DNA from 3 places in the Clostridium nitrophenolicum genome. Region 2 is predicted to be linked to each of the others. Evidence: predicted binding sites of a transcription regulator. Region 2 holds the regulator's gene; each other region holds the start of a gene.
The links. The regulator LexA, encoded in region 2, represses DNA repair genes until DNA is damaged. The targets are predictions, from matches to a motif close to CNAACANNTGTTNG.

Region 1: ACZ5N4_RS09295 (DNA polymerase Y family protein) is a predicted target of LexA. The motif match lies at 5,649-5,662, and genes of this name have one in related genera.
Region 3: ACZ5N4_RS17525 (DNA polymerase IV) is a predicted target of LexA. The motif match lies at 4,815-4,828, and genes of this name have one in related genera.

Annotation. Positions count from the first base shown of each region.
Region 1 covers NZ_AP042469.1:1,995,653-2,005,925, reverse strand. Annotated here, with positions in the region: gene ACZ5N4_RS09320 (YmaF family protein) at 445-726, shown strand; gene ACZ5N4_RS09315 (hypothetical protein) at 925-1,416, shown strand; gene ACZ5N4_RS09310 (hypothetical protein) at 1,729-1,881, opposite strand; gene ACZ5N4_RS09305 (methyl-accepting chemotaxis protein) at 2,254-3,966, shown strand; gene ACZ5N4_RS09300 (hypothetical protein) at 4,068-4,331, opposite strand; gene ACZ5N4_RS09295 (DNA polymerase Y family protein) at 4,343-5,602, opposite strand; gene ACZ5N4_RS09290 (hypothetical protein) at 5,803-5,973, opposite strand; gene ACZ5N4_RS09285 (TPM domain-containing protein) at 6,532-7,611, opposite strand; gene ACZ5N4_RS09280 (DUF4352 domain-containing protein) at 8,026-8,571, opposite strand; gene ACZ5N4_RS09275 (TIGR04540 family protein) at 8,981-9,214, opposite strand; gene ACZ5N4_RS09270 (hypothetical protein) at 9,230-9,406, opposite strand; gene ACZ5N4_RS09265 (hypothetical protein) at 9,627-10,273, shown strand, end outside.
Region 2 covers NZ_AP042469.1:4,054,783-4,065,055, forward strand. Annotated here, with positions in the region: gene ACZ5N4_RS19140 (FAD-dependent oxidoreductase) at 1-539, opposite strand, end outside; gene ACZ5N4_RS19145 (MmcQ/YjbR family DNA-binding protein) at 762-1,115, opposite strand; gene ACZ5N4_RS19150 (hypothetical protein) at 1,401-1,883, opposite strand; gene lexA (transcriptional repressor LexA) at 2,133-2,741, shown strand; gene ACZ5N4_RS19160 (methionine gamma-lyase family protein) at 3,011-4,294, opposite strand; gene hfq (RNA chaperone Hfq) at 4,425-4,670, opposite strand; gene miaA (tRNA (adenosine(37)-N6)-dimethylallyltransferase MiaA) at 4,737-5,675, opposite strand; gene mutL (DNA mismatch repair endonuclease MutL) at 5,690-7,630, opposite strand; gene mutS (DNA mismatch repair protein MutS) at 7,661-10,273, opposite strand, start outside.
Region 3 covers NZ_AP042469.1:3,669,815-3,680,087, forward strand. Annotated here, with positions in the region: gene ACZ5N4_RS17495 (acetyl-CoA hydrolase/transferase family protein) at 1-302, opposite strand, end outside; gene ACZ5N4_RS17500 (alpha/beta fold hydrolase) at 347-1,165, opposite strand; gene ACZ5N4_RS17505 (YoaK family protein) at 1,793-2,527, shown strand; gene ACZ5N4_RS17510 (acylphosphatase) at 2,574-2,846, opposite strand; gene ACZ5N4_RS17515 (DMT family transporter) at 3,166-4,062, shown strand; gene ACZ5N4_RS17520 (N-acetyltransferase family protein) at 4,160-4,693, opposite strand; gene ACZ5N4_RS17525 (DNA polymerase IV) at 4,983-6,038, shown strand; gene ACZ5N4_RS17530 (LysM peptidoglycan-binding domain-containing protein) at 6,235-7,650, shown strand; rRNA gene rrf (5S ribosomal RNA) at 7,958-8,074, opposite strand; rRNA gene ACZ5N4_RS17540 (23S ribosomal RNA) at 8,399-10,273, opposite strand, start outside.

The DNA of each region.
Region 1 (10,273 bases), 2.1 Mb from region 2:
AACTATTATTATAAATACTAATTGTTACATGAATATGTCATTACTGTTAAATAATCATATACTTTTTTAACAACTTGTAAATAATAAGCACTTAGATTTCTTTAAGTGCTTTACTGTTGCCACACAGTTGTAGTCCCTGCTGTGTAACACAACTTCTACGATATTATTTTAACACAGTTTTCTAAGCTTTTCCTTCGGCATTTTTATTTAGACAGTTCATTAGCTTCATGTAATCTATCATATATAGCACTCAGTTCTTCAGTTCCACTCAGGTCTAATATTGATGCCATAGAAACTGTAGATATAATAACTTTTTTATTACCTCAATGTCCTTTATTCTGTATCTAAATTTATCTACATTTTTAATTATAGTTTTTCAAGTGTAACATTATGGTTAAGATAATCATATATTATTTATGTATAAATTAACTTGGAGGAATTTCAATGCCACAACATTCTCACAGTTATTCAGGTACAACAACATATAATCAAGGTCATATTCACCATTACGGAGGAATCACTTCTAAGGCACCAACTGGAGTACCTCATGATCACGGTATGAGGGGTATTACAACTTTTAATGATGGTCATGAACACAGATATGTTACTGAAACAAGTCCTGCAATAGATCTACCAGATGGACGTCATTATCATTCCTTTAGAACCAGAGTAGAATTTGAAGATGGCCACATTCACTATATGAGTGGCTATACAAGCGCTGATTAATTTAAGAGAATATTTATATTACTACTTCAAAGTAGCTGTCATATTTTATGGCAGTTACTTTTATAACCGTATATTCTCCCTTTTTCTATAAATACTTTGCAAAGCTAATATATCCATCACATTTTTTTTAATTTAGTAACCTTTTTTTAACTTCTGCATATTATATATTGTGTGTAAAAATTTTATGGAGGCTTATTAATGTATAGAAACGAAAATCAGGACTTTGAACAGGATCTTAATCAAAATTTAGATGATGCTCGTCACCACCATCATCATCACCATCATGGACATCACCATCATCATGGATATTATGATTTTGGAATGTGTTGTCCTATGATGTATGGATCTCAAATGATGCCTTATCAAATGTATCCATCACAGGTTTCGCCTGCTCAAACGATGCCTACTCAGACAATGCCATATAGCATGGACCATAAAGGAAAATGCGGATGTGGAGATCATATGATGTATAGAGATGATAACATCAATGATGATAACGCAAATGACTATAACATTAATGGCGATGAATTCAGGCAATATTATCCAAGACCTTACTATCCAAGACCTTACTATCCAAGACCTTACTATCCAAGACCTTATTATCAGCGTCCTTACTATTATCCATACTATCCATATTACCCATACTATCCATATTATCCATATTATCCTCACTATCATAGACAAAATTAATAATAAATATATACCTAAATCAATTAAACATAACTGCAGCTTACGCTGCGGTTTGTTTTTTATCTAATTTCTTTAAAAATAATAAGTGCTGACATCTCTGCCAGCACTATAAACATGAGGTAATTAATGTATTTTATCCTAATTAATTTCATTATATGATTAATTTATTATAATGTTACATTTCAATAAAAAATAAACACCAGTATTTCTACCAGTGCTTTACTGTTACCACACAATTGTAATCCCTGCTGTGTGACACAACTTCTATGATATTATTCTAACACAATTTTTTAAGCTTTTCCTTCGGTATTTTTATTCAGACATTTCATTGGTTTCATCTAATTTATCATATATAGCACTCAGTTCTTCAGTTCCGTTCAAGTCTAATATTGATGCCATAGAAACTGTAGATATGATAGCTTTTTTTAATAATTTTATTTCTTTTTCTGATAAATCTATCTGCAATGTTACCATCTCCATATTAATAATTATTAATGCCACTTAAAATATACTATACCATTAAAATCGTTAAATATTCTCTATCGAATATTTTTATATAATAATTTAGATATATCAACATTTATAGACTATATGTCTTTATAAGTATTTACATGTAAAAATAACCCAATAATGAAGAATATTCCTACTTTGTAATATAACCAAAGAACCTGGATCTCTAGTAGATTTAGGTTCTTTATCTATTATGATAAAATTGTATAATTTTACATATATAATATAAATATATGTAAAATTATAAACTAATATGTACTTTTATATAAACATTTTTCGAATATAGTCGAAAATTAATTATATTTATTTTTAGGAGGCATTATTTTTATGAAATGGTTTAATAATTTTAAAATCGCTAAAAAATTAATATCCACTTTTACTTTAATTGCATTATTTATAGGCATAGTAGGCTTTATAGGTATGTATAATATGTCAAGAATAAATTCAAATTCTGTTTCTATGTATAAAGTAGATTTGATGGGTATAAAAACTATAGGAGAAATAAAGCAAAACATTTTGCAAATTCATACAGATATGTTGTCATTAGTATACGAGAAAGATAGGAATAAAGTTCAAAATCTTGAAAACGAAATCAATCAACTAAAAGATAAAAATGATAAACTTCTTTCCGATTACCAAAGTACAATTACAACAGAGCAGGATAGAGAAATGTATTCACAATTTACTAAACTCCTTCAGGATTATAGAATATCAAGGGAAGATGTTGTAAAATCAGTAAAAGCTAGCAATTATGATGAGGCTCTAGCTGCCTTTCATAAAGCCGATGTAACAAGAGTTAAGATGTCTGAAGTTCTAAATAAATATGTTGACTTTAATATGGATTTAGCTCAAAAAGATTATGAGAAAAACAACTCCATATATAGAACATCTCTTATCACTGTGATCGGCGTAATTATATTTGGCTTATTTACAGCAATTGTGCTAGGATTTACAATTGCTTCTATAATCTCAAAACAGTTGAAACAGGTAGTAGTATTTGCTAAAGCTCTTGGATCAGGTGATTTAACTCAAACAATACATATTGATTCTAAAGATGAAATAGGAGACCTCGCTAAATCATTAAACAGTGCAAGTAACAATGTGAGAGATTTGATTTCCGATATAATTATCAACGCTAGCGATATAAGTGCTGCAAGTGAAGAATTATCAGCTACAACTGAAGAAATTTCAGCAAATATGGAAGCAGTAAATGAATCAACAGAACAAATAGTAAAAGGCACGCAAGATTTAAGCGCTGTCACAGAAGAAATCAGTGCTTCAACAGAAGAGATAAACTCAACAACAGGTGACCTTGCAAGCAAATCAACGAATTCAGCTATTTCAGTAAGAGAGATTAGAAAACGTGCTATTGACATAAAAGCTAGAGCAGAAAAAGAAATAGATATTGGAAATAAAACCTATAACGAAAAACACGCCAATATTATAAGAGCTATAGAAGAAGGTAAAATAGTTGAAGAAATAAAAGTAATGGCAGATACCATAGCAAATATATCAAAACAAACTAATCTTCTGGCTTTAAATGCAGCAATAGAAGCTGCCAGAGCTGGTGAACAGGGTAAAGGATTTGCCGTAGTAGCAGATGAAGTTAGAAAACTTGCTGAGCAATCATCTTATGCTGTTACACAAATTCAAGACATGGTTAAACAGGTTAAATTAGCCTTTGACAACTTATCAGATAGTGGAACTCAAATACTTGCTTATATCACAAATAATGTAAAGCCAAGTTATGAATTATTATTAAAAACAGGAATCCAGTATGAAAATGATTCGGAATTTATTAGCAATATGTCTGAAGACATAGCATCAGCAGCAACACAAATTAGCGAAACAATAAAACAAGTGTCTAGCGGCATTCAAAGTGTGTCATCAGTATCAGAAGAATCTGTATTTAGCTCTGAAGAAATATCAAATAGTATAAATGAGATAACAATGGCTGTTGATGAAGTATCAAAATCTGCCCAAGCACAAGCTGAACTTGCACAGAATCTTAACAATATGATACAAAAATTTAAGGTTTAAATATCAACGTTTATAGATTTTAATAGATTTAAAAGCACTCATGAATATTCAAGAGTGCTTTTTACTATTTGCAACACTATTTAATTTCTTTTATTTAATCTTTATATTTTATACAGTATCCATTTACATGTACTTAACTCGTATTTAATTTCAAATAACTTTTGTGTTCCATTAATACATCCTTTGCAGTTAAAAATAATCATATGATTGCCTGCTAACTTCTCTTTATCTCTAGTAATAATCTTATCTATTTTTATAATAATAGACTCATCTTCTTCCCCATCTAACCTAAATCTTACCGGATTTGGTACCCCGTTTTTATCGAACCATGCTACCATATCTATTGATCTTGCAACTACTTTCATATACTATCTCCTTATAAAATACTTGACATAATAGGATAGTCTTCGGATTCTATACCACCAGTAGTAGGATGAATCCCTGAGTGTAAAAAGGTACCTCTTATAACAGAGTTATTACCATACTTTAAACGAATAGAATCCATAGCCTTATCAATAGACCTATTCTTTTCTAAATTAGGATCGTCAAAAATAGATGACTGGCAAAAATCATTGCTGCACAGCTCACCAACTGATACTCCTAAACTTCTTAAAGGTCTATATTTCCAACACTCATCAAATAATTGGAAACATATTCTCGAAACTATTTTAGTAGAATCTGTTGGACAATATAACTTTATTTGATGTGAGTAGCTTACGAAGTCAGCATCTCTAAGATATATAGCAACTAACTTACAGCAGTTTTGTGATTTTCTAAGTCGCATTCCTACTGTTTCAGCAAGGGATAGTAGAATTTTATGTGCAGTTTCTTTATCTTTCACATCAAAAGGCAATGTGGTTGAATTACCTATACTCTTTGTTTCGACTCTGTTACTTTTTCTCACTTCACTGTTATCTATGCCATTTGCATAATTCCAGATCATAACTCCATGGCTTTTAAATATATTCTTTATAATATTTAAATCGTAGTTTGCTAAATCACCTATTGTGAAAATATTTAGCTTATTCAACTTAGGAAGCGTAGCTCTGCCAACAAAAAACAAATCTTCAACAGGAAGAGGCCACATTTTACTTTTTATTTCTTCTGGAAATAGTGTGTGAACTTTATCTGGCTTTTTAAAATCTGATGCCATTTTCGCAAGTAGTTTGTTATTAGAGATACCTATATTTACAGTAAATCCAAGTTCTCTTTTAACACGTTCTCTTATACTATTAGCTAGTTTTATAATATCAGGATATATATGTTCCATATTAGTAAAATCTAAAAAGCATTCATCAACAGAATATCTTTGTACTACCGGAGTATAATCCTTTAATATTTCCACCAATGAATCGCTACAATGCAGATATAGATTGTGGCGTGGTGGAACTACAACTAATTCAGGACATTTCTGTCTTGCTGTAAACAAAGGTTCACCAGTTTTAATGCTAAACTTTTTAGCAGGGATAGATTGCGCTAACACAATTCCGTGTCTACTTTCTTCATTTCCACCTACTACAGAGGAAATTTCTCTTAAATCAATTTTTTCTCCTTGCTGTAATCTATACGCTGCTTCCCATGATAAGAATGCAGAATTTACATCGATATGGAATATAATTCTTTTGCTATCATTCATAAGTATCACCCTGAATCTATTATTTGTACATATACTCCATTATATACGAACATATGTTTGTAGTCAATCCAATTATTGGTTAAAAATCCATGAGTTTTAGCATTTTTATTCTTAGTCTAAGTTCTTATGTCACTCATACTACAGTATCATCATCTCACTTATTGTTTGTTTTTGAAATGAAAAAGAGCCCGATTAAGGCTCTACATAAACAAAACTATTAATATACCCATAATAATAATTGCAAATACAGTTAACGCTATAGTCTCTGCATTACTTTCTGACGAAGTATCATTATCCTCTTCCAACACTTCAATTGATTGATCAATATTTTCATCTTTATTTGATTGTTCTTGAGATGTTAAGTCTGTCATTTATCTACACCTCCACAATTAACTTTGTACCTAAATTAAAATCCTTATTATAATGGATTTGCATATAGGGGTATGTGATCCAAGGTGCCTATTGATTTAATTAAAACCAACCACTAACAAAACTTATTATCTAATAATATTATATTATATTTTTTAAATATTGTTAATATTCATTTTATTAACTTTATAGCTATCATTATTTCAGTTTCATTTTTCTCATTAATATCTCACAAAATAATAAGCACCAGTAGTCCTACCAGTGCCTATATGAATATATTATTGAATAAAAAGGGATTTTGGCTATTTCCTCTAAGCTTTATTAACTTAGGACAATTTCTATTATAAATGTCTAATGTTACATTATTGTGACAATTTTATTACATTCCTAATTTATTTTAAAATAAATTAGCACTCAGATTTCTCCAAGTGCTTTACTGATGTCACACAGTTGTAATCTCTGCTGTTTGACCATTTCATTTAATAGCCATATCTCGCTTTACATTCATTATATAGTAAATAAAATTGGACTAAGTCTGAATTATGTCTCAAATTTTTTGATTACCAATCTGAGTATCCTGAATCTGATGATCCACTATCCCATGATCCAGAGTCGCTAGATGATCCCCAATCAGAACTTCCACTTGATAGTCCCCAATCTCCACTACTTAATTTATTTTCGTCATCATCATTACTTGTATAGCTAGGTGTTGTATCTAAGTGCCTATCATCTATAATTCTATTTTCATCGTAATGAGAATGATGCTCATGATGATTATGTAGCATTTCATTTACTAACATTCCCTCTACAAAGCCATTCATATTATTACCGTTATTTATTACTGTTGTATTATGCACCACCCGTGAACTTGGGTCACTATAACTAGCATGTCTCGGTTCTTCATCGTATGAATATGTAGATGAACTATTTGACTTATAAGTATTTTCTCCCATATTAGCTGATTTGAACTTATTACTAGAAGAATCATTTAAATCATGTCTTCTAGCAAATTCTCTAACCCTTTTATCAGATTTACGTCTAATATAATATATAAACCCTACCACAGCTATAACTAAGACTATTGCTAATATTATTGATGAAGCATGACTTTTTTTAGGTTCTACTGTTTTACTGTATCCATCATTTTTGACAACAGCCTTGCCAGTCTTAACAGCTTTTGTTGTTATGTCTTGATCTATGGCTTCACCTACTTTTAAAATACCTGTATTAAAGTCATTACTCTTAAAATAACTATTAGGTAAATTTGCTATTCTATCTAACTCTGCCCGACTAAATACATCATTTAACCCTTTGCCAACTATAAATTTATTCTTATGTTCTTTTACAGCAACCACAAAAATAGCATACTTATCCGTAGATGTCCCTTTATTAGCTATTTCTATGGCCATATCATCTATGTTTTTACCATTTAAGGACTTAAGTATATATATTTTTACCTGCGCTTTTGTATTTTTTTCTAACTCAGCAAAGTTATCGTTAACTTTACTTATAACATTGGAACTTAATACATTTGCTTCATCATTTACATAGTTCCCTGCAGCAACTACATTAAAAGATGATAATACCAATACTATAAATAATATAATTCTTGTTAAAATTGGATTGGTTTTTATTTTCATTTTTCTTCCTCCGTACGTCCATTCTATAGATCTTTTAGTGTAAATAGATTAGATTGCATATCCTGAATTTGTTCTTCTATTTGTCTTATTCTAGAATCAGTCTTTAATATTCTTCTCTTTTTAAATAATTACATTATATTGCTCCCTACACTCTTCAGGAAATTTGATGCCTATTCGTTCCTCTTCATCTTTATGATTCTCGTAACAATATATAGAATATCTTCGTGCATCTCTTAATGCTTGTAATAATTTTAATATTTCAACATTGTCAAGTTTTAAATTTAAAATATACACCCAATTTACAAGATTTATGAATTACCTTTTTAATTTTCACTATATATATTCTTTATAGTAATATGCTATCTATTGTAAAAAAAGCCCCTAAGGGCTTAATTACTTTATATTATATTGTTTTTAGTTAAGAGTAACAATAACTTGGCCACCTGTAAGCAATGAGCTGTCAAACACTAACTCTAATCCTGTTTTTCCCTTAGGCACTTCAACTACATAAACTCCACTTAGCTTTCTTCCAACTCCAATTGTGCCATCTAATTGACCAGCATTAGCTGCTGTTTGTCCCATTAAAGAATATTCGCAAGCTCTACCATCTTTATCTACTACCTTAAACATTACTAATGAAGATACTGTTTTTTCTTCTTTTGATATATTTTCTACAGTACAATCTATGGCTATAAATTCATTTCCATCTTTAGGGGCAGCGAACTCATTGCCGCTAACAGGATATACTTTATTAACAGTTATTTTATAGTCTTTTAATTGTACTACATCTCCAACCTTAAATGTTTTAGGTTCATTCTTTTTAGTATCCTCAGATGCTGGTTTACTGCTTGTACTAGTGTTTTCTGCTACTTTAGTAGGCTGGTCTTGCTTAGAACTACAACCTCCAATAATTCCTAGCATTGCAACTACTAACAATACACTTACTATTTTAGTTTTCATGAAAAAGTTTCTTTGGCCCTTTCCACAGTGAATGCACTTGCTTACTCCTTTAACAATTTCCTTACCGCAAACCTTACAATTTGTCATTTTATCCATAAGTAATTCCCCCTTATAAGTATGTAAAATTCGAATTAATTATATCAAAATTTTATGTTTTTTGCAAATATGAGGAAAATACCATAATCAATCTCAATTTTTGAAAAATATACAGCATAAATCTATTTAATTTTTACGCAGTTATATTATAATTTAACTGTAACACTGACATTTAAATTTAAATCACTTAAAGCTAAAAATAATAATTTATCAGAAGAAAAGAATAAGCAGCTAAAATTAGGCCAGTAATTGATTTAAATCAACCACTAGCCTTTTTACCTTAAATATTCCCCAACATAATTTAATATGCTAATTACTTCATTGTTTCTGCTATCTTATTTATAATATCCACTCTTTCAGGACCTAGAACTCCAGATAACTTTGTTGGCATAAATCCATTTTTATAAACTCTATCTCCATTAGCATTTATTATAGCTACAACTGTTTTCTCTAGTTCCTCATAACTTAGTAAGCCCTCTAGATATGTATCAACTAAATCTCTCAATTTACTTGCTAATTCTTTTGGGTTTTTGTAACTTGCTCTCATTTTTAATGTACTCCTTTAATTTCTTTTCTTAAGATTTTTAATATTTATATATGTACTAATTATTACAGCTATTATAGCTACAGCATTGATTATTATGCCAAAAATACTCAATTTACCACCTGTAATTACAAAGCCATAAACTATAAAAGCCATAACTACAATATTTATTATTATTGAAACTACATCCCTCATAAAAACTTCTCCTAACTTTAAGTTCATATATTTAGTTTTTACATTAGTACTACTTTTCTAAACACTCTTTCCTGAGTAATTATAACCTATATTCAACAAAATAAAAAGAACCATAGGTAGATTAATGATTAAAAATCCACTTACAGCTCTTTCATAGTAGAAAATTTTTTAAAGTGGAATATAATATTATTGATTAGTATTAATATGGAGTGTATATACATTGAACTATGTAAAAAGTACTAGATCTAGTGAAGCTAATCTTAATGAAAAATATTTCAGACCTTCACCGCTACCAGCTTTAAATAATAAAAATTTTAATTTTGATTTTTTTGATAAATATTCAAGTGGAAACTACAATAAAATTATTTTACCTGATTGGCTATTTACTTCTCCTGAAGATACAATCATAAATTATTTTAGCATATTAAGAGAGGCAGAAAGTATATCAACAGGAGGCTGCGGCACAATCGGACTTGTTAAACTTCCATATCCTATTTCATACAACTTTTTTACTTCAAAATATCAAAGTAATGTAGATTATAAAACTTATTTAAATTTCTTCAAAGATATAGGACACATTAACTTAATTAAGCTTAATAATGTAACTGATGAAAATACTCCAAAGGGAACTTACAAATATTTTATTGAAATAGAAACAATAGAGCCCTCTATAAAAGGTAATACAAGTTTTGCATATTATTATGGGTTTGTATATATAGAGGAGGAAGATGGGAAATATAAAATTTCTGATATAGACTTAAGAGGCGAAGATTTTCTATGTGCGGCTTATCACGGATGGAGACATAATGCGGAATTTTATGTAGATACAGTTTATGGAGACTGGTGTAAGCTTCTTAAAAAAAGATA
Region 2 (10,273 bases):
CTTTCTAGCTTTTCCAAATCGCTAACTTCATAATTTAATTTTAATTTCACACCATTTTCCACAGCATTTTCAACTAAAGCTATAGTAAATTCATAAGGAGAACATATTCCTGAATCTTTGCAGTATAAAGCCCATTTTACTTCTTTGCTTAAGTATGGCTCCATTTTTCTTACTTCAGTACCATCTATTATTTCCAATCCGCCTACACCATTGGCAATGCCATCTCTATAAAGATTCTCTAAATGCTTCTTCTCATCATCAGAAAAAGCAATTACCAGCGAGCCAGTTTCTCTGTATCCAAAATTTAATTCTTTTTCAAGCTGTTCAAACATTCTGTTTCCTTTTACACAAAGTTCAGCTTTTAAAGTACCAGGCTCGTCTGAATATCCACCATGTACTATACCACTATTAGCTTTGGACGAACCGCAGCTCACATCCTCCTCTTTTTCAAGAATACAAATATCAAGATTGTACTTTGAAAGTTCTCTGGCAATGTTAGCACCTATTACTCCGGCACCAATTATTATTACATCATACATCGAAATCCCTCCATTCTTGTAATTAAGTTTTTACAAAATTATAGAGTCACACCTTTTAAATTTATATCACCATTAAATATTATGTATAAATAACGTAATATTGTTAGTTGATAATTTGTATTATTTAATAACATTATACTTATTATAACATATAATCTAAATATTTTGTAAATTATAATTACTAATATAGAGGTAAATAAAATATAGGTGAAATTAGAACTTTTATTTTAATATTTCTTCTCTTTCCTTTTTCTTAAGCCCTTTGAATACTAAATCGTAGGAAATATCAATAAGCATTTTTATAGTTTTATCATCTATTGAACCATTTATTTCAACAGTATTCCAATGTGTCTTATTCATATGATATCCAGGTTTTATTGCATTATATTCTCTTCTTAGGTCTTGAGACATAATAGGATCACATTTTAAATTTACCTTTAAATCTTTTTCATTAATATTGGTAAGTGCAAACATTTTACTGCCAACTTTAAGTACTAATGTTTCATCATCAAAAGGAAAGTCTTCATAAACTCCTTTCTTATTTAAACAATAATTTTTTAACTCCTGTAAATTCATTATCTATGTCACTCCTTTATTCTAATCCTTATTTAAAGAATATTTTACCACATATTTAACTGTTACTAATCCTCAAACTTCTACAATTATTAATAATAAACTAGAATCTTATAATTATTGCGAGCTATGCTAATCTCATGAATTAGTCTAACTAAAAGTAAAACTGACACCGTATAAAAAACGACGTCAGCTTTTACATCTTCAGCAATATTTATTACTTTTGGCTACCTTATTTGTAGATCTTTACTTCTTATTTTTTTAATGTTAACACAAGTGTTACTTAATTTAATTATAATCGTCTCTTCCTTTAAATCTGATAAATCCAGGAAATTCCTCAGAGGTTATTTCTTTAAGTTTATCCTCATCTTCTAGTAATTCACTTAAACCATCTATATCATCAATATATTCTATGTTATCATTCCAAACATCTTCGTCCTGTTTCTCTCCACTAAGCTCGTAATCATCTATGTACTCATCATACAACTCTTCCCTTTGCTCAAACTCCTCCTCAGCTTCTTTCATATCATGCTCAGATGTTGTTGGAGCAACAATTTCCTTATTATTTTCTAACTCAATCTTGGCTTCTTTTGAGTCTAAATCATCCTCAATAATTTCATCAATTTTTATAGCTTTCATATCGTACCCTTCCATCTCTAGGCACTTACCACAGTTATTACACTTTTTACTTGCATTCAAATCGCATTTTTCGCATTCTCCGCAATCAGTGCAGCTCTTTTTATTGCTAAATATACAAATTTCTCTTTTCATGGCTACTTCCTTTCTAAATGAACAATATGTAAAAATAGTCTACATACTATTATACATTATCTAATTAAAAATCCAAGCTTTAGATTTACAAATAATCTTGTATACATAAGTGTATAGGATTACAATTTCTAAGTTCAGTCTCTAAGTTAATTATTTCCAAAATTCACATTTATAATACAGAACATAAGTTTGATATTTAGTATTCTATATGATATAATTCAAGATAACTAAATTAAAGAGGTGCATTTTATGGCGGAACACAAAAGCAATAAACAACTTGAAATTTATGAATATATAAAAAATCAAATCAAAGAAAAAGGATATCCTCCATCAGTCAGAGAAATTGGTGCCGCTGTTGGATTAAAATCTACATCTACAGTTCACGGTCACCTTGAAAGACTTGAAAAGAAAGGTCTTATTAAAAGAGATGCTACTAAGCCAAGAACTATTGAAGTTATAGAAAACTCTGCGAATAGAAAAGAAATAATAAACATTCCCATAATAGGAACTATAACTGCTGGTTCTCCTATTTTAGCTATTGAAAATATAGAAGACATATTTCCACTTCCTATAGATTATGTAAAAAGCAACAAAGAGCTTTTTATGTTAAAGGTAAGTGGTGAAAGTATGATTGAAGCTGGTATACTGGATGGCGACTTGTCTATAATTGAAAAGGCAAACTCTGCGCAAAATGGCGACATAGTTGTTGCTCTAATAGAGAATGAAGCAACACTGAAAAGATTCTTTAAAGAAAAGGATCATATAAGGCTTCAGCCTGAGAACAAAAACATGGAACCTATTATTGTACCAGACTGTCAAGTTATTGGGAAGCTTGTTGGCATATATAGACAATATTAAACTATAAGAAAAATGCCAAGCACTTTTAAGATGACAATTGACATGGGACAGAGGACAATGTAGGTGAGTTTTCTTCCTTACGTCAGAAAACTAATATATTTTTAAGCCGATGTTTCACTAATGCGAAGCATCGGCTTATAATATAATTAAAGATTTTTCGCAGCGCAGCGAAGAGAAATACTCCTTCATTGTCCTCTATCCTCTAAAAAATCTTACTTAGTAAAATTCATATAGAACAAATTTCATACCTATAAGAAACTAATTAATAATTATCCTATAACCTTAGATAAAGCGATAAGTATTCCTATTTTAGCATGGTCGAAGGTAAGTCCACCTTGAAGATATGCTATATAAGGTTCTCTTATCGGAGCATCCGCCGAAAGCTCTATGGAAGAACCTTGTATAAATGCACCTGCAGCCATTATTACTTGGTCTGTATATCCTGGCATATCCCATGGTTCACATTGAACAAAGGAATCAATAGGAGAGCCAAGTTGTATACCCTTACAGAAATTTATAAGCTTTTCCTTATCATTAAATTTGATTGCTTGAATTATGTCACTTCTCTTATCCGTATATTTAGGAAGCACTTCAAAACCAGCAAGCTCCATTATTCTTGCACAGAAAAGAGCTCCTTTTACAGCTTCAATTGCAACCTGGGGTGCAAGAAATAAACCTTGATATAAAAGCCTCATAACTCCAAAAGTAGAACCACATTCTCCTCCAATACCAGGAACAGTCAATCTATATGAAGCTTGAGTAACATATTCCTCTTTTCCTGCTATGTATCCTCCTGTTGGCGCTATTCCTCCACCTATATTTTTGATTAGAGATCCAGCTACTAAGTCTGCTCCTACATCTGTAGGTTCTTGAGTATCTAAAAATTCTCCATAGCAGTTATCCACAAAGCATATTACCTCTGGTCTTATATTTTTAACAAAATCAATGATTTTTTTTATATCTGAGATTAATAAAGCCTTTCTCCAGCCATAACCGGTTGATCTCTGTATATGAACTAGCTTGATGCTTTTATCATTTTCAAGCTCAACCTTAATTTTATCGAAATTAAAACTGCCATCTGATGTTAAATCTACTTGCTTGTAATTTACACCGTACTCTCTTAATGAACCAATATTTTTTTTATCACTGATACCTATTACATTGTGTAGTGTATCATATGGAGTACCACAAATTGATATCATTGTGTCTCCAGGTCTTAGATTCCCAAATAGTGCTGCCCCCAATGCATGGGTTCCATTTACAAAATGAGGTCTTACTAAAGCGCTTTCACAATTAAAAACTCTTGCATAAACTTTATCTAAGGAGTCCCTTCCTATATCACCATACCCATAACCTGATGAATTAGTAAAATGTGAATCGCTTATTCTTTCAGCTTGAAGTGCGCTTAAAACCTTTAATTGGTTATATTCTCTTATTTCATCATAGATTGCAAACTGCTCTTTTATATCATCTATAGCTTGTTCATAAAGTTCAATTGTTCTATCACTTATACCATAAGTTTTGCTAAGTTGTTTTTTCGTTAGATCTATCATTTTAAATAAAAACCTCCTGAATTTTATCCTAACCTGTCATAGCACACGATGCCTTAAGCCTCATCATGTGCGAATAATACATTGTTTATATTAACATATAAAAAAAGAATAGGCAATTATAAGCCTATTCTTAAGTATCACTTTCTGAAACATTGTTATTAAATAAAACTGGCTTTGAAGGTGTAATAGTAGAAATTGCATGTTTATATACCATCATTTGTTTACCATCACAATCTAATATTACTGTAAAGCTATCAAAACCTTTTACATTGCCTTTAATTTGGAATCCATTTGTTAAATGTATTGTAACAAAGGTTCTATTCTTTCTTGCTCCATTTAAAAATATATCTTGTAGGTTGTTCGCTGTTTTACTCATATTCTTCACCCTCCACAACTTTTAATTATATTAATTCTATAAATATTATAAAATTCCTTTTATATTTTACGAATTCTTTGATGAAAGAAATTTCCCTGTTATATATTCCACTATTTCATTCTCATCATTAAATTCATCTTTATCTATCCATATAACTCTGTCATCTTTCCTGAACCATGTAAGCTGTCTTTTAGCATAGTTTCTACTTCCCTTTTTAATAAGATAAATTGCTTCATCAAGAGATATATTACCATCTAAGTAATGCAGTATTTCCTTATAGCCAATTCCCTTCATCGACTGCATATCTGCAGTACATCCCATGGCTTTTAGTTTCTTAACCTCATCTATAAGTCCATTTTCAATCATAATATCCACTCTTCTATTTATTCTGTCGTATAGTTTATCTCTATCCATATTTAGAACAAAGTAATAAACATTATATGGTATATCATAAATGTCATTTTCTAAATTAAACTGACTTATAGTTTTTCCTGTAAGTTTAAATACCTCCAAAGCTCTTATAACCCTCTTTAAGTCATTTGGAAATAATCTATTATAAGACTCTAAATCAACATCTTTTAGTAAATTGTGTACATATTCTTTTCCATTGATTTCAGCCATGCTTTGTAAGTACTCTCTATATTCTTCATCTACAGATGCCTCTGTAAAATCATAATTATAAATTAAAGAATTTATATAGAGGCCGGTTCCTCCAACTAGCATTGGAAGTCTTTCTCTTTCATCTATCTTATCAATTGCTTGCTTTGCCATTTTTTTAAATTCAGAGACGTTAAAACTTTCTTCAGGCTCTACGATATCTATAAGATAATGTGGTATCCCCTGCATTTCTTCTTTGGTAATTTTAGCTGAACCTATATCCATATGTTTATATATCTGCATAGAATCAGCTGATATTATTTCTCCATTAAGCTTCTTAGCTAATTTTATAGAGATATCTGTTTTTCCAACAGCTGTAGGGCCTGCAAGTATAAATAAGTCTTTCATAAAATCCCCCTTTATCACTGTATTCTCTTAAATCTCTTCTCTAATTCATTTAATGTAAATTTCATTATGGTCGGTCTTCCATGGGGGCAAGTAAAAGGATCTTCAATAAACCTTAAATCCTCAATAAGCGTTTTCATTTCTATATTTGACAAACTATCATTAGCTTTTACTGCAGATTTACATGCAAGTTTAGCTATGGAGTTATATTTAATTTCCCAGGTTTGCCCAGAACCCATATTTTTTAAATTATCTAGTATATCCATAAATAAATTTTTAATGTCTGGTTTACCTAATATAAGAGGTACTTCTCTTATACTTATGGTATTTTCTCCAAAGACTTCGATATTAAAACCAGATTTTTTAAATATATCACTATTTTCTAAATAATAATCGCAATCTTCTGGTGTAAGCTCAATAACCGCTGGAGTTATAAGAACCTGTGACATAACTTTATTTTCTTGTATGCTTCTTTTATATTTTTCAAACAGTATCTTTTCATGTGCTGCATGCTGATCTATTAAATATAAGTTGTCTAAAGCTTCTGCAAGAATGTATGTGCTTCGGAACTGCCCAATTATAGTAAGAGCTGGGAACTTTGCAACCTTTTCTTCCTTTGATTCTTCCCCTGTTCCTATATTCTCTTTCAGATTACTTTGCTCACTTAATCCTTCATTACTATTAATATCAAGTGACGTATTTTGCTTTGATACTTCACTTTCCTTTATACTATCAGCTGCATTATAACTTAATTCTTTTAAATCATTTTTTTGATTACTTAAAAAGTTATTTTCTAGATTGCACTCATAGTTTTTATTATTGCCATAATTTTCAACTTTATAATTACTTTCATTAAAAGTATTTAAGTCTATTGGCAATTGAATGGTGCTGATTTCTTTCTTTATATAATTTGATTCCTCATCCTTTTCTCTAATCTCATCGTCAAAAGGTATATCAAAAGAGCTTCTTAAGCTATTTCTTAAAGCTTCATGAACCGCATCAAAAGTTAACTTAAAAATCTCTCTATCATCCCTAAATTTTATTTCTGATTTTGTTGGATGAACATTTACGTCAATAAACTCTGGGAATATATCTAAAAAAACAACAAAAAAGGGGTATTTATTAACAGTCAAAAAGGATTTAAATGCATTTTCTACTGCTGCAGTAATAAGCTTACTCTTAATATATCTCTTGTTTACAAATATACTTTGATTATTTCTGCTTCCTCTACTTATCTCTGCATTACCAATAAATCCATGAATAGAGGATATATCCGAATGTTTCTCAAAAGCTATAACATTATCGCATATTGATTTACCATATACTGCTCTTATAGCATCTGTTAACTTGCCTGTTCCATATGTATTTAAAACCTTTTTCCCATTATTAAAAAGCTTAAAAGAAATATTAGAATTAGCCAATGCAAGCCTATTAAGTATATCTGATATATAAGCAGCTTCTCTGCTGGATGACTTAAGAAACTTCTTTCTTGCAGGAACATTAAAGAATAAATCTTTTATTTCTATATTTGTGCCTACATTACAACCTGCATCTTTAATATAATCTAAAACACCGCCATTTATGGAAATTTCCTTTCCATAATCATACTCTTCAGTTCGACTTTTTAAAACAGTATTTGAAACTGCAGCAATGCTGGCTAAAGCCTCTCCTCTAAAACCCATAGTATTTATAGAGTATATATCGTTGATGGAATTTATTTTGCTTGTTGCATGAGGCATAAAAGCCTTTTCTATGTCTTCTGGATGAATACCATGGCCGTCATCTAAGACCTTAATACTTTTTTGTCCTCCATCTTCTATTTCTACAGTTATATTTTTCGCTCCTGAATCTATACTGTTTTCAATTAATTCTTTTACAACAGAAGAAGGACGTTCCACCACTTCACCAGCCGCTATTTTATTAGAAGTTTCTATATCTAATATATTAATTCTCTTCAAATAATCACCTTCTAACTACGATTTAAGCTTCTATAATGTCTTTGTTCTTTTTATTATATCATAAAGCTTATTGAAACCTTCCATAGGTGTCATGTTTAATATATCAATAGAAGCTATTTCCTTAAGTATATTTTCTCTTTCTATATAAGAAAAATCAATTTGCTCTGAAGCATTCTTATCTAGAGCTACCTCTTTTAGAACTTCTAAATTTTTATTTTCTTTTACTGTCTCATTTTTATTGTTTGCCTTATTAGTCACATCCATCTTATCTTGAATATCACTCTTTGCTGTATCAGTAATTTCTTCTATATTTACATCACTTGATTTATCATTTTCTATTCTACTCAATATTTCCTTAGCTCTATCTATAACATCAATAGGAAGTCCTGCAAGCTTAGCTACTTCTATTCCATAAGATTGGTCTGCTCCCCCTCTTATGATCTTGTGTAAAAATACTATATCACTTCCGACCTCTTTAACAGATACTGAGTAGTTCTTAACGCCCTCTAGAAGCCCTTCAAGTTTAGTAAGTTCATGATAATGTGTAGCAAAAAGAGTTTTACATCTAAGTTTTTTGTTTTTGCAAATATATTCTATTACAGCCCATGCAATACTTAAACCATCATATGTACTAGTTCCTCTACCAACCTCATCAAGCAATATAAGACTTTTATTTGTAGCGTTTCTTAATATATTAGAAACCTCCCACATTTCTACCATAAAAGTACTTTTGCCTGCAGCTAAATCATCTGATGCTCCTATTCTAGTAAATATTTTATCACAAATAGATATCACAGCCTTTTTAGCAGGAACAAAGCTTCCTATCTGCGCCATAATTACCGTTAAAGCAACTTGCCTCATGTAGGTTGATTTTCCAGCCATATTAGGACCAGTTATTAGTAAAAGCTGTTCATCCGCCCTGTTAATATGAATATCATTGGATATGAAACTTCCTGATGATATCATCTTTTCTACAACTGGATGTCTTCCTTCCTCAATATATATCTCTTCGCTGTTGTTTATTTCTGGTTTGCAGAAATTGTTTTCTAATGCTATTATCGCTAAAGAACTTAAGCAGTCAAGTTCAGACACAATTCTTGCTGTTTGCTGCATTCTATCAACTTGAGCCTCTATCTTTTCCCTGATTTCAATAAATATGTCATACTCTAAATTTATGAGTTTTTCTTCCGCGCCTAATATTTTGTCTTCCATTTCTTTTAGTTCTGGAGTTATATACCTTTCAGCATTTGCTAAAGTCTGCTTTCTTATGTATCTACCCTCTGGAATTAAATTGAAATTGCTTTTTGTTATCTCGATATAATACCCAAATACTTTGTTGTATCCAACTTTAAGAGATTTAATTCCTGTTACTTCTCTTTCATTATTTTCTAAAGATGCTATCCATTCTTTTCCGTGTACTTTAGCCCTTCGTAATTCATCAACTTCTTCATTAAAGCCTTCTTTTATTATGTTTCCTTCTTTTACCGAAATAGATGGATTTTCCAGTATTGCTTCATCTAATATTTTATAAACATCCTCTAGCTCATCTAAGTTTTTATACATCTCTAAATGCAGTTTACTTGTGAAATTTGAAAGTATGTTCTTTATACCTGGTATTTTTTCAATAGATGATTTTAACGATATTAACTCCTTTGCATTAACACTCTTAGAAGATATTTTGCCAACTAATCTTTCAATATCGTATATCTCTTTTAATGCATCTTTTAAATCTTCATGTAAAGGCAGATTGTTTAAAAGCTCTTCTACTGCATCCAATCTGTTTTGTACCGCAGTTTTATCTACTAAAGGCTGCTCAATCCATCTTCTTAGTTGCCTTCCGCCCATTGCAGTATTAGTTCTATCCATTATCCAAAGCAGAGAACCTTTTTTGCTCTTTTCTCTTAAATTTTCAGTTAACTCAAGATTTCTTCTTGAATTTGAATCTATACTTAAATAATCTACAATACTGTAATATTGAAAGTTATTAATATGTGATAATGAAGTTTTCTGTGTCTCTATTACATATTTTAAAAGGGAACCGCAGCATCTTACTAAATCACTGCTGTATTCTTTTTCATTAAAGTTAGGAAATTGACCTTTTAATATATCCACTATATTAGATAGAAAAAATTCTTCTGGAAGCTTTGTAAAGGATGCGGTGCATCTTTCTTTAATTTCAGAACATATTTTTTCATCTAATCCTTCTTGTATTAATATTTCTTTAGGCATATATTTTGCTATTTCATCTAAAACAACAGAGATGTCTAGTGATGCATCTGTACAATTAAAATCTCCAGTAGAAATATCTGCAAAACTTAAAGCGAAAGAGTTTTTTTCATTATCTATGTATAAACTCATTATATAGTTATTCTTGTTGTCCTCTAAAAATGAGGAGTCGGTGTACGTCCCTGGAGTAATTACTTTTATAATCCCCCTTTTGACTATTCCTTTAGAAGCGGAAGGGTCCTCAAGCTGCTCACAAATGGCTATTTTATACCCCTTGTTTACTAATCTGCTTATATATGTATTAGCAGCATGAAATGGTATTCCGCACATAGGGGCTCTTTTTTCCAACCCACAATCTCTACCTGTAAGCACAAGTTCTAATTCTTTTGATGCTGTTTCCGCATCTTCAAAAAACAT
Region 3 (10,273 bases), 380 kb from region 2:
GTACAAGTAGCATTTCCTCTTTTTTGAGCATCTCTTAAGGCTTTAGTAAAATACCAGCCATGAACAAATATGTTATCTTTATATTGAGGGTTGTTTATAAATTCATAATTTTTCATTGGCAGGCAATTTTGAAGCTCAACTCCAGTTATACCATTAGCACTTATAGTGTGCAGTTCATCTAGTAATGCCATAGGCTCTGCCCCCGCCTGAGCAACAAATATCACATCCTTAGACTGAATCAAGTTTAATGCTCCCGCTATACTCTTTACCTTACTGTTATAAATTTCCTGTACATTTTTCATTTTAAATACCTTCCTCTCTATAATCTATTATCACTTATAAATCATTAAACTATTTTGAACTCTTCATTACAGCAGCTTAAAAATCCAAGAACCAATGAAGTAAATTCATAAGGTTTCTCATACATAGATGCATGACCTGCACCCTTTATTACTGCCATTTTTGCGCTCTCAATTTTTTCATATATTTCTTCTTGAAATCTTACAGGTAAAAGTGAATCATACTCTGCACCAATAACCAATGTTGGTACCTTTATTTTGTGCAGATTGTCTCTTACATCATATTCTAATGAGCTGTTATTAAGTCTTCTAAACCCCTCATACCATTCATCAGTAAGAATTTTTTGAAATAACTTTTCTCTATCCTTCAACCACTGTATATTATCTTGATAGAATTCTGAGGAATATATATGAGGCATAGTAGCATTAAAGAAAATAGAACCATCATGAGTAGCTGCTGCTATATCCCAATTTGCTCCTATATCTTTTAACCCATTAAAGGTATAGCTAGTGGTATTAGCAAGTATAAGACTATTTAATCTTTCTCCATATTTTATTGCAAACTGTATAGCTACCTCCCCTCCATATGACACTCCTACCATGTTAACCTTTTCAAAGTTCAGCTTATCAAATACTTCTTTAAGAAACTCAACATGCATACTTTGAGTATAGTTTTCTTCAGCCTTATCAGATTGCCCCATATCAATAAAGTCTATTAGAAAAAGCTTATAATTTTTTGAAAAAGCCTTTATGAATGGACTCCAACTTGCAGTACTCATCATTATGCCATTTAATAATACAAGAGCTTCCCCTTCTCCATAGGTTTCATAATAAATATTCTTATTACGAATTGAAATTTTAGTCATATTATCTTTCCTCCCTTGTTATTTTTCATATATAATTAATGAGCAAAATGCGTGCCAATGTCTATTCTAGATATATCAAGGCTTCTGAAGAATTTTTGCAACAAAATGGTACATGTAACAATTATAGTATTCTTCAAAACTATCTAAAATCACATGTACAATTTCCTTTATAGCCATACTATCTCAATAAATATGAAAATATAACTTTAATATGTACCAACAGGATACAGATTGCTCGCTACTGGTACATCTACATATATAACTCATATATGTACTTGAATCGTATCTGCTGCAATTTCAATGCCCTCAAGAGCACCGGCCCCAATAACGAACAGTGAAATGAAAAACCCTATGGTAGAATTAAGCTTAATCTGCCATAGGGATAAGAATATGAAACAATATACAAAATTGATAAAAAAACTAAAGCACAGAACAATATACAAATTTAAAGGAAAGCATAGTATTTATTATAATAATTAGCTAATATATTTCACTATATTTTGCAACCAAGAAATTCATCCTTTAATTGTATTATACATATTTCTAAATTAGCAGTATAATAATTGTTGTTATTAGCTTTAAGTGAGTTTATAAAATTACACTTTATGGAAAGGAGTTATTCAAATTTTGCTTACTAATTATATAGGTGCACTTTGCAGAAATAAAACAAAAGTACGTCTAAATAATGTTACTTCTGAATCTGTTCACCTCGGAATACTTCTTGCAATAGTTGGAGGATTTTTAGATGCTTATACCTTTATTGGAAGAGGTGGTGTTTTTGCTAATGCCCAAACGGGAAATATAGTGTTATTTGGAGTAGAAGCTTCAAGAGGAAATTGGCGGCAAGCTCTTATGGCCCTTCCTCCTATTTTGGCATTTATATTAGGAGTAATAGTTTCTGAATGGGTAAAAAGAAGATCTCCTATGCCGTTTATAAAAGATTCAGCAAGGGCTATCTTGATCCTTGAGGTTGTAATTCTTTTTATTATAGGCTTTATACCTAGTAGTATTCCAGATGAAGTGGTAACTGTTACAATTTCCTTTGTTTCTTCGCTACAGATATCTTCATTTAGGACGCTTGTTGATTCTCCATATAGTACAACCATGTCCACTGGTAACTTACGATCAGCATCCTATGCAGCTTATATTGCTTTCACAGAAAAAGATAATAAAGCAGCTATTCGATCTCTTCGTTACTTTACGATCATATTGTCATTTTTATTGGGAGCTTTTTTAGGTGGACTACTCACATTATCTATTGGAGTTAAATCAATATGGGCGGCATCGTTGACGTTAATTTTTTCGATTATTTTATTTAATATAGATGAACGTAGAACTAAAGAACCCTTACCTGATAAGTAAGGGTTCAGATTTCATCCTTGCTATTCTATATTGTACTGATAAATTTTTAATATATAACTCTAAAAGATCTTTCGTTTTCAATATTTTCTATATTCCTGCAATTTATATTCTCTACTTTAACGAAAGCATTTCCCTTATTAATTTTTTCTATAAATAAAGATATATATTGGGCCTCCCCCTGTACTTCCATGCTAACACTTTCATCATCACAGTTTTTTACCCAACCAGTTAAATTAAAACTTTTCGCCATATAACTAGCAAAATTTCTAAATCCAACACCCTGTACTCTTCCAAAAACTTGAATAAAATATCTATACATAAAAGTCACCTTTTCTTTCTTTAAATTTTCGATAAACTTATATATTTTATTATCATTTGTAATACAGTATTTCATATATGTTACTCCTTTAAGTAAAATCCCTTTTCATATTATATAAATATAAGTTGATATTTACAATATTATAAAGATGTTAAATAGTATTTTTGTGTTTACTTTAGATTTAGTTTACATAATATTGTAATTGTTAACTTAATAATTATTTTTGTTGAAATAATTTTGTAGACATATATTACCTCGCACCTTAGAATATAATAGTGAGTTTAAGTTATAACAAGAACAAAAGATGGAGGAATATTTTATGTTGCAATCACATTTAGGAGTATTAGCTGCACTTGCAACGGCGGTATGCTGGACAGTTACTGCAGTTGCCTTTGAATCCGCAGGGAAAAAAGTTGGTTCTCTGTGTGTAAATATAATAAGACTTTTTATAGCCTTTATATTACTTTCAGTCTTTAATTTTTTCACTAGGGGAATGCTTTTACCTATAGATGCATCAGGCTATACGTGGGTATGGTTGCTTTTATCAGGATTAATAGGCTTTGTTTTAGGAGATTTATTTTTGTTCCAGGCCTATGTAGAAATTGGTTCACGTATATCACAATTAATAATGTCCATAGTACCACCAATAACTGCAGTAACAGGTTATATATTAATGGGAGAAAAAATAACACTATTAGGTTTTGTAGGAATGACTACAACAATTATAGGTATTGCTCTTGTAATATTAACTAAAGGTTCCGATGACAAGAAAATTACCTTTTCTCATCCTATAAAAGGATTGACATATGCTTTTTTAGGAGCATTAGGACAAGCTTTTGGGCTTGTTTTCAGCAAGTTTGGAATGGGATCCTATAACCCCTTTGCGGCTACTCAAATTAGAATTATAGCAGCAATCTTTGGCTTTTGCATTGTTGTTACAGTAAAAAAACATTGGGAAAATGTTTTTACAGCGTTAAAAGATAAGAAAGCTATGAAAAACATAACTATTGGGTCATTTTTCGGCCCATTCATTGGCGTATCTTTATCTTTATTAGCTGTACAGCATGCACCTACAGCTATTGTCTCAACAATAACCTCTATAACACCTATATTAATCATACCAGCATCAATCTTTGTGTTTAAAGAGAAAATAGTTTCAAAAGAAATATTCGGTTCTTTTATTGCTCTAATAGGTGTTGCATTACTATTTCTATAAGAATAACTAGATATAAAAAGCACTATTTCTAAAACATAATTTTAGAAATAGTGCTTTTTCTTTATATAATTTATATTAATTTAAAAGTTATACGAATCTAGAGAATCAATCCCATTATGATTGTATTATAATAAACTCCATTTATATAATTTTCTTTCTTTAATATACCTTCTTCTTCAAACCCAACTTTCTTATATAAATCTATTGCGCGATGATTATCTTCTCTAGTTAAAAGGCTTATTTTTTTAGTTATGCCATTTGAACTTGACCATTCTATAAGATAATCCATAATCTTTCTGCCTAAACCTAATCCACAGAATTGCTCTGCAATAGCTATTCCAAAAGTTCCTATATGTTTACATCTAGCTTTTTGATTAGAAGTAATAGATGCTATACTTATTATTTTATCATCAATTGTTGCTACCAATATTATTGAATTATTTTCTGCTGCTGTAGATTCTATAAACTTTTCATAATCTTTCAAAGGCATTTTAAACTCATTTTTCCCAAATGAAAGAAAATCAGTTTCTCCTCCTACCAAATTATAAAAATCTATCATAGATTGGGCGTCTTCCTTTTTAGCTTCTCTTAGGGTGACTTCTTGTTTATTTTTTAAACATAATTTTTTCATATCCCTTAATCTCCCTTAAAATAGTGTTAATATAATTTTACTATTACTTAATAAATTTCACAATATTTGTAATTTTTATTGAAAATAATTTTACCTAGTAGAGATTATTTATTATACAACACAAACAAGTGTTCTCTTTCATTTTTTTATATGATATAATAATGTTCATATGAATTTAAACCATTTTTACTTTTGGAGGTTAAAGTCCTAAATGGACTTTAACGGGCAATTTTGCTGGTGGAAACGATCAAAATTACCCGGTGTTCCGACTAAAAGGAGGAAAATACGGATGGAAAGAGTTATTCTACATGTAGATATGGATGCTTTTTTTGCTTCTGTTGAAGTTATAGATAATCCAAAGTTAAAGGGAAAACCTGTTATAGTTGGAGGGATTTCAGAAAGAGGAGTAGTTGCAACCTGCTCCTATGAAGCTAGGAAATATGGTGTAAGAAGTGCCATGCCTGTGTATATAGCTAAGGCACTTTGTCCTAATGGAATTTATCTTCCTACAAGAATGTTTAGGTATAAAGAAGTATCTGAAAAAATATTTCAAATATTTTATGAAATAACTCCCTATGTGGAACCACTGAGTATCGATGAAGCTTACCTTGATATTACTGAATTAAAAAAAGATCCTGTTTCAGTAGCTATGTATATAAAAGAAAAAGTTAAAAACACTACAGGACTTACTATCTCTGTAGGGATTTCTTACAACAAGTTTCTTGCTAAACTTGCTTCCGATTGGAATAAACCAAATGGTTTAAAAATTATAACGGAAGATATGATACCAAAGAGTCTCTTACCTTTACCTATAAACAAAATCTACGGATTAGGCAAAAAATCCGCTGAAAAACTTAATGCCATAGGTATATTTACCATCGAAGAATTATATCACCTTTCAGAAGAGTTTTTAACTGAGTTTTTTGGTAAATATGGTGTTGAAATATATAAACGAATTAGAGGGATTGACAATAGAAAAGTAGTAATATCCAGAGAAAGAAAATCTATTGGCAGAGAGACTACCCTTAGAAGTGATACTAATGATAAAAAAGAATTAGAAGCTTATATAAAAAGCTTTTGCAGCTCTATATCTAAAACTCTAATAACTAAAGGCTTAAGCGGAAAAACTATAACTTTAAAAATAAAGACCTCAACCTTTGAAAATCATACTAAGAACAAGACCTTACCAATGCATATATCAAAGGAAGAGGATATTTTAAATGAAGCTTTAGAAATACTATATTCTATTGATTTTAAGGAAAAAATTAGACTTATCGGGGTATCTGTTTCTTCATTAGAAGAAACAAAACTTCAACAGCTTACTTTATTTAGTTCTGATTTTTAGCTATAAAGATTGTAAAAATCAATTATGTCTACTCGAGTAGGTCATGATGCAAAACTAAATAGTTATTTTTAAAAAGCTCAGAAATTGAATTCTGAGCTTTTAAATATTTTTATTAAACTACTATTTGCCTGAATTCTCATTTTTCTTACATTCTACGCATAAGCTATAAATGTAAATTAAAATTTGGAGGTTATAGATGCTTATTCACGTAGTAAAGCCAGGTGATTCACTCTGGGAAATTTCAAATTACTATTATGTACCTATAGAAAGAATAATAGCTGTTAACGAACTTCAGAATATAAATCAGTTAGTTACTGGTCAGGCATTAGTAATTCCAACAGAAGACTTTTTGTATACTGTAAAATCAGGCGAATCTTTATGGAGGATTGCACAAATCTACGGGATCACTGTTCAGGAAATTATAAAAGCAAATCCAAATGTTAATCCTAATTCTATTTATCCTGGCATGAAACTATATATACCTGCACGCAGACATACAATTAGCCCAGGAGAGACCCTATGGGAAATTGCACAAGATTATGGAGTTTCTCTCGAAGCTTTGTTGGAAGCAAACCAAATTAGTAATCCCGCCATGGTATCTCCAGGCACAACAATAGTTATCCCTCGCACCCAAAAGCCTAGTATATATGTAAATGGATATGTTTATGATTTTAGTAATCAAAATATCTCAACTATAAGAAGAGAAGCTAGGTATTTAACATATCTAAGTCCTTTTGCATATAGAATACGAGAAGATGGAAGTCTTCAGGCAATAGAAGATAACGCAGTTATAAGACTAGCTTATGCTGTAAATTCGATACCAATGATGTCTATCACAAACTTTACCTCCACTGATCTTGGTCAAAATCTTGCTCATGTTGTTCTATCTAGTGTTGATATTCAACAGAATTTATTTACAAACATAATCAATATAATGAAAGAAAAAGGATATAGAGGTATAAATATTGACTTTGAAGGTGTACTTCCTGCTGATCGTGAACTTTACAATCAGTTTCTTCAACGTTTGGTAACTCGTCTGCACAGAGAAGGATTCTTTGTTTCAACTGCTTTAGCACCAAAAACTAGTGCAGAACAGCAAGGCACACTATATACAGCTCATGATTATGCTGCACACGGAAAAATTGCTGACTTTGTTATACTTATGACCTATGAATGGGGATATCGATTAGGGCCACCTCAAGCAATTTCACCATTAAATGAAATAATACGTGTTCTAGATTATGCAGTTTCTGTTATTCCAAGAGAAAAAATTTATTTTGGTTTTCAATTATACGCTAGAGATTGGCTCCTTCCTCATGTACCTGGTCAAGAAGCTGAAACTTTCAGTATGCAAGAAGCTGTATCAAGAGCAATAAAATATAATGCTGATATAAAGTATGATTCACTATCACAAACACCATATTATAACTATACAGATTCTCAAAGAAGACAGCATGAAGTATGGTTTGAAGACGCTCGCAGTGCTCAAGCAAAATTCGATGCAGTAAAGAGTTATAATTTGGGAGGCATAAGTTATTGGGCACTAGGCTTTCCATTCCCGCAAAATTGGGCTTTGCTTAGAGATAACTTTAATATTCGCAAACTAATTTAGAATTCAATTTATAGGGTGTCATTCCAGACTGCGCTAATGTCAAGACTTTTTTCTAATATGAATGACACCTATTGGATTTATTTCATACATAGTTTGCTGATATACTTGTTAATTTAATTTTTACTTTTCTAATTGCAACTTCCTAATTAGCACTTTAATCTGCCGACGTCCTATATGCTTCTACAAAGCTTTCCCTACATTATATCAATACTGTAAAGCTTAACCTACCTGTTAGCACTGAGCATATTACACTTGCTTATTTGCATAATAAAAAAACACCAAGCATTTGCTTAGTGTTTTCATTATTACCTGGCAATGACCTACTCTTCCACAGGGTCTCCCCTGCAGTACCATCGGCACTGTGAAGCTTAACCGTCGTGTTCGGAATGGGAACGGGTGTTACCTTCACGTCATAATCACCAGATGCTGATTTGTCAAAATCTTTGATTTTGGTAACGAATCAGTACTCCTCAGCTCTGCTGAGTGAGTTTCCTATTAAAAATTGCTATAAGCTTCGCATTACTTCGTCAGCTCCCTCCCTGCGGTACTCATTTACAGATCAGTAAACTCTGTTCCTCGCTCAGTCGCTTCCTTGTACTACTCGCTTCTATCAATTTTTAGTTGTTACTTTTTGTTTTTTCATTTTTAAGGAACACCGGGTAATTCTTAACGCTAACTGGTGTTAGCTAAATTACCCGGCAAATGTCATTTAGACATTTGCCCTCTCAAAATTGCACAGTGAATTGTATTGGTCAAGCCCTCGACCTATTAGTATCAGTCAGCTGAACATGTTACCATGCTTACACCTCTGACCTATCAACCTTGTGTTCTTCAAGGGGTCTTACTAGCTTACGCTATGGGAAATCTAATCTTGAGGTGGGCTTCACGCTTAGATGCTTTCAGCGTTTATCCCGTCCCGACATAGCTACCCAGCTGTGCTCCTGGCGGAACAACTGGTGCACCAGAGGTCAGTCCATCCCGGTCCTCTCGTACTAAGGACAGCTCCTCTCAAATTTCCTACGCCCGCGACGGATAGGGACCGAACTGTCTCACGACGTTCTGAACCCAGCTCGCGTGCCGCTTTAATGGGCGAACAGCCCAACCCTTGGGACCTACTTCAGCCCCAGGATGCGACGAGCCGACATCGAGGTGCCAAACCTCCCCGTCGATGTGGACTCTTGGGGGAGATCAGCCTGTTATCCCCGAGGTAGCTTTTATCCGTTGAGCGATGGCCCTCCCACGAGGAACCACCGGATCACTAAGCCCGACTTTCGTCCCTGCTCCACTTGTATGTGTCGCAGTCAGGCTCCCTTCTGCCTTTGCACTCTACGAACGATTTCCAACCGTTCTGAGGGAACCTTTGGGCGCCTCCGTTACTTTTTAGGAGGCGACCGCCCCAGTCAAACTGCCCACCTAACAATGTCCCGTGACCAGATTCATGGCCACCGGTTAGAATCCCAGTACTGTCAGGGTGGTATCCCAAGGATGACTCCACAAAGGCTGACGCCCTTGTTTCTCAGTCTCCCACCTATCCTGTACAGACAATACCGAAACTCAATGCTAAGCTACAGTAAAGCTCTACGGGGTCTTTCCGTCCAATCGCGGGTAGCAAGCATCTTCACTTGCACTACAATTTCGCCGGATTTGTTGTCGAGACAGTGCCCAAGTCATTACGCCATTCGTGCGGGTCGGAACTTACCCGACAAGGAATTTCGCTACCTTAGGACCGTTATAGTTACGGCCGCCGTTTACTGGGGCTTAAGTTCACACCTTCGCTTGCGCTAAGTGTTCCCCTTAACCTTCCAGCACCGGGCAGGCGTCAGCCCCTATACATCAGCTTTCGCTTTAGCAGAGACCTGTGTTTTTGCTAAACAGTTGCTTGGGCCTATTCTCTGCGACCTACTTGCGTAGGCACCCCTTATCGCTAACTTACGGGGTCAATTTGCCGAGTTCCTTGACAACAATTCTTCCGCTGGTCTTAGGATTCTCTCCTCACCTACCTGTGTCGGTTTGCGGTACGGGCACCAACTTCCTCCATAGAGACTTTTCTTGGCAGCGTGGAATCAGATACTTCGCCCATAAGGGCTCCCCATCACGTCTCAGCTAATACAGGCGGATTTGCCTATCCTGTATACCTAAACGCTTAGACGCACATCCAATAGTGCGCACATCTTATCCTCCTGCGTCATCCCATTTGTAATAACGTCAGTTGGCGGTATCGGAATATCAACCGATTGTCCATCACCTACGCCTTTCGGCCTCGGCTTAGGTCCCGACTAACCCTGAGCGGACGAGCCTTCCTCAGGAAACCTTAGGTTTTCGACCAATAAGATTCTCACTTATTTCTCGCTACTTATGCCAGCATACTCACTCCTGTACAGTCCACCGCTCCTTTCGGTACGACTTCAATCCATACAGGAAGCTCCTCTACCGCTCTTTCGAGCCCATAGCTTCGGTGGTAAGTTTTAGCCCCGGACATCTTCGGCGCAGGATCTCTCGACTAGTGAGCTATTACGCACTCTTTGAATGAGTGGCTGCTTCTAAGCCAACATCCTAGTTGTCTTAGAAATCCCACATCCTTTTCCACTTAACTTACACTTTGGGACCTTAGCTGATGATCTGG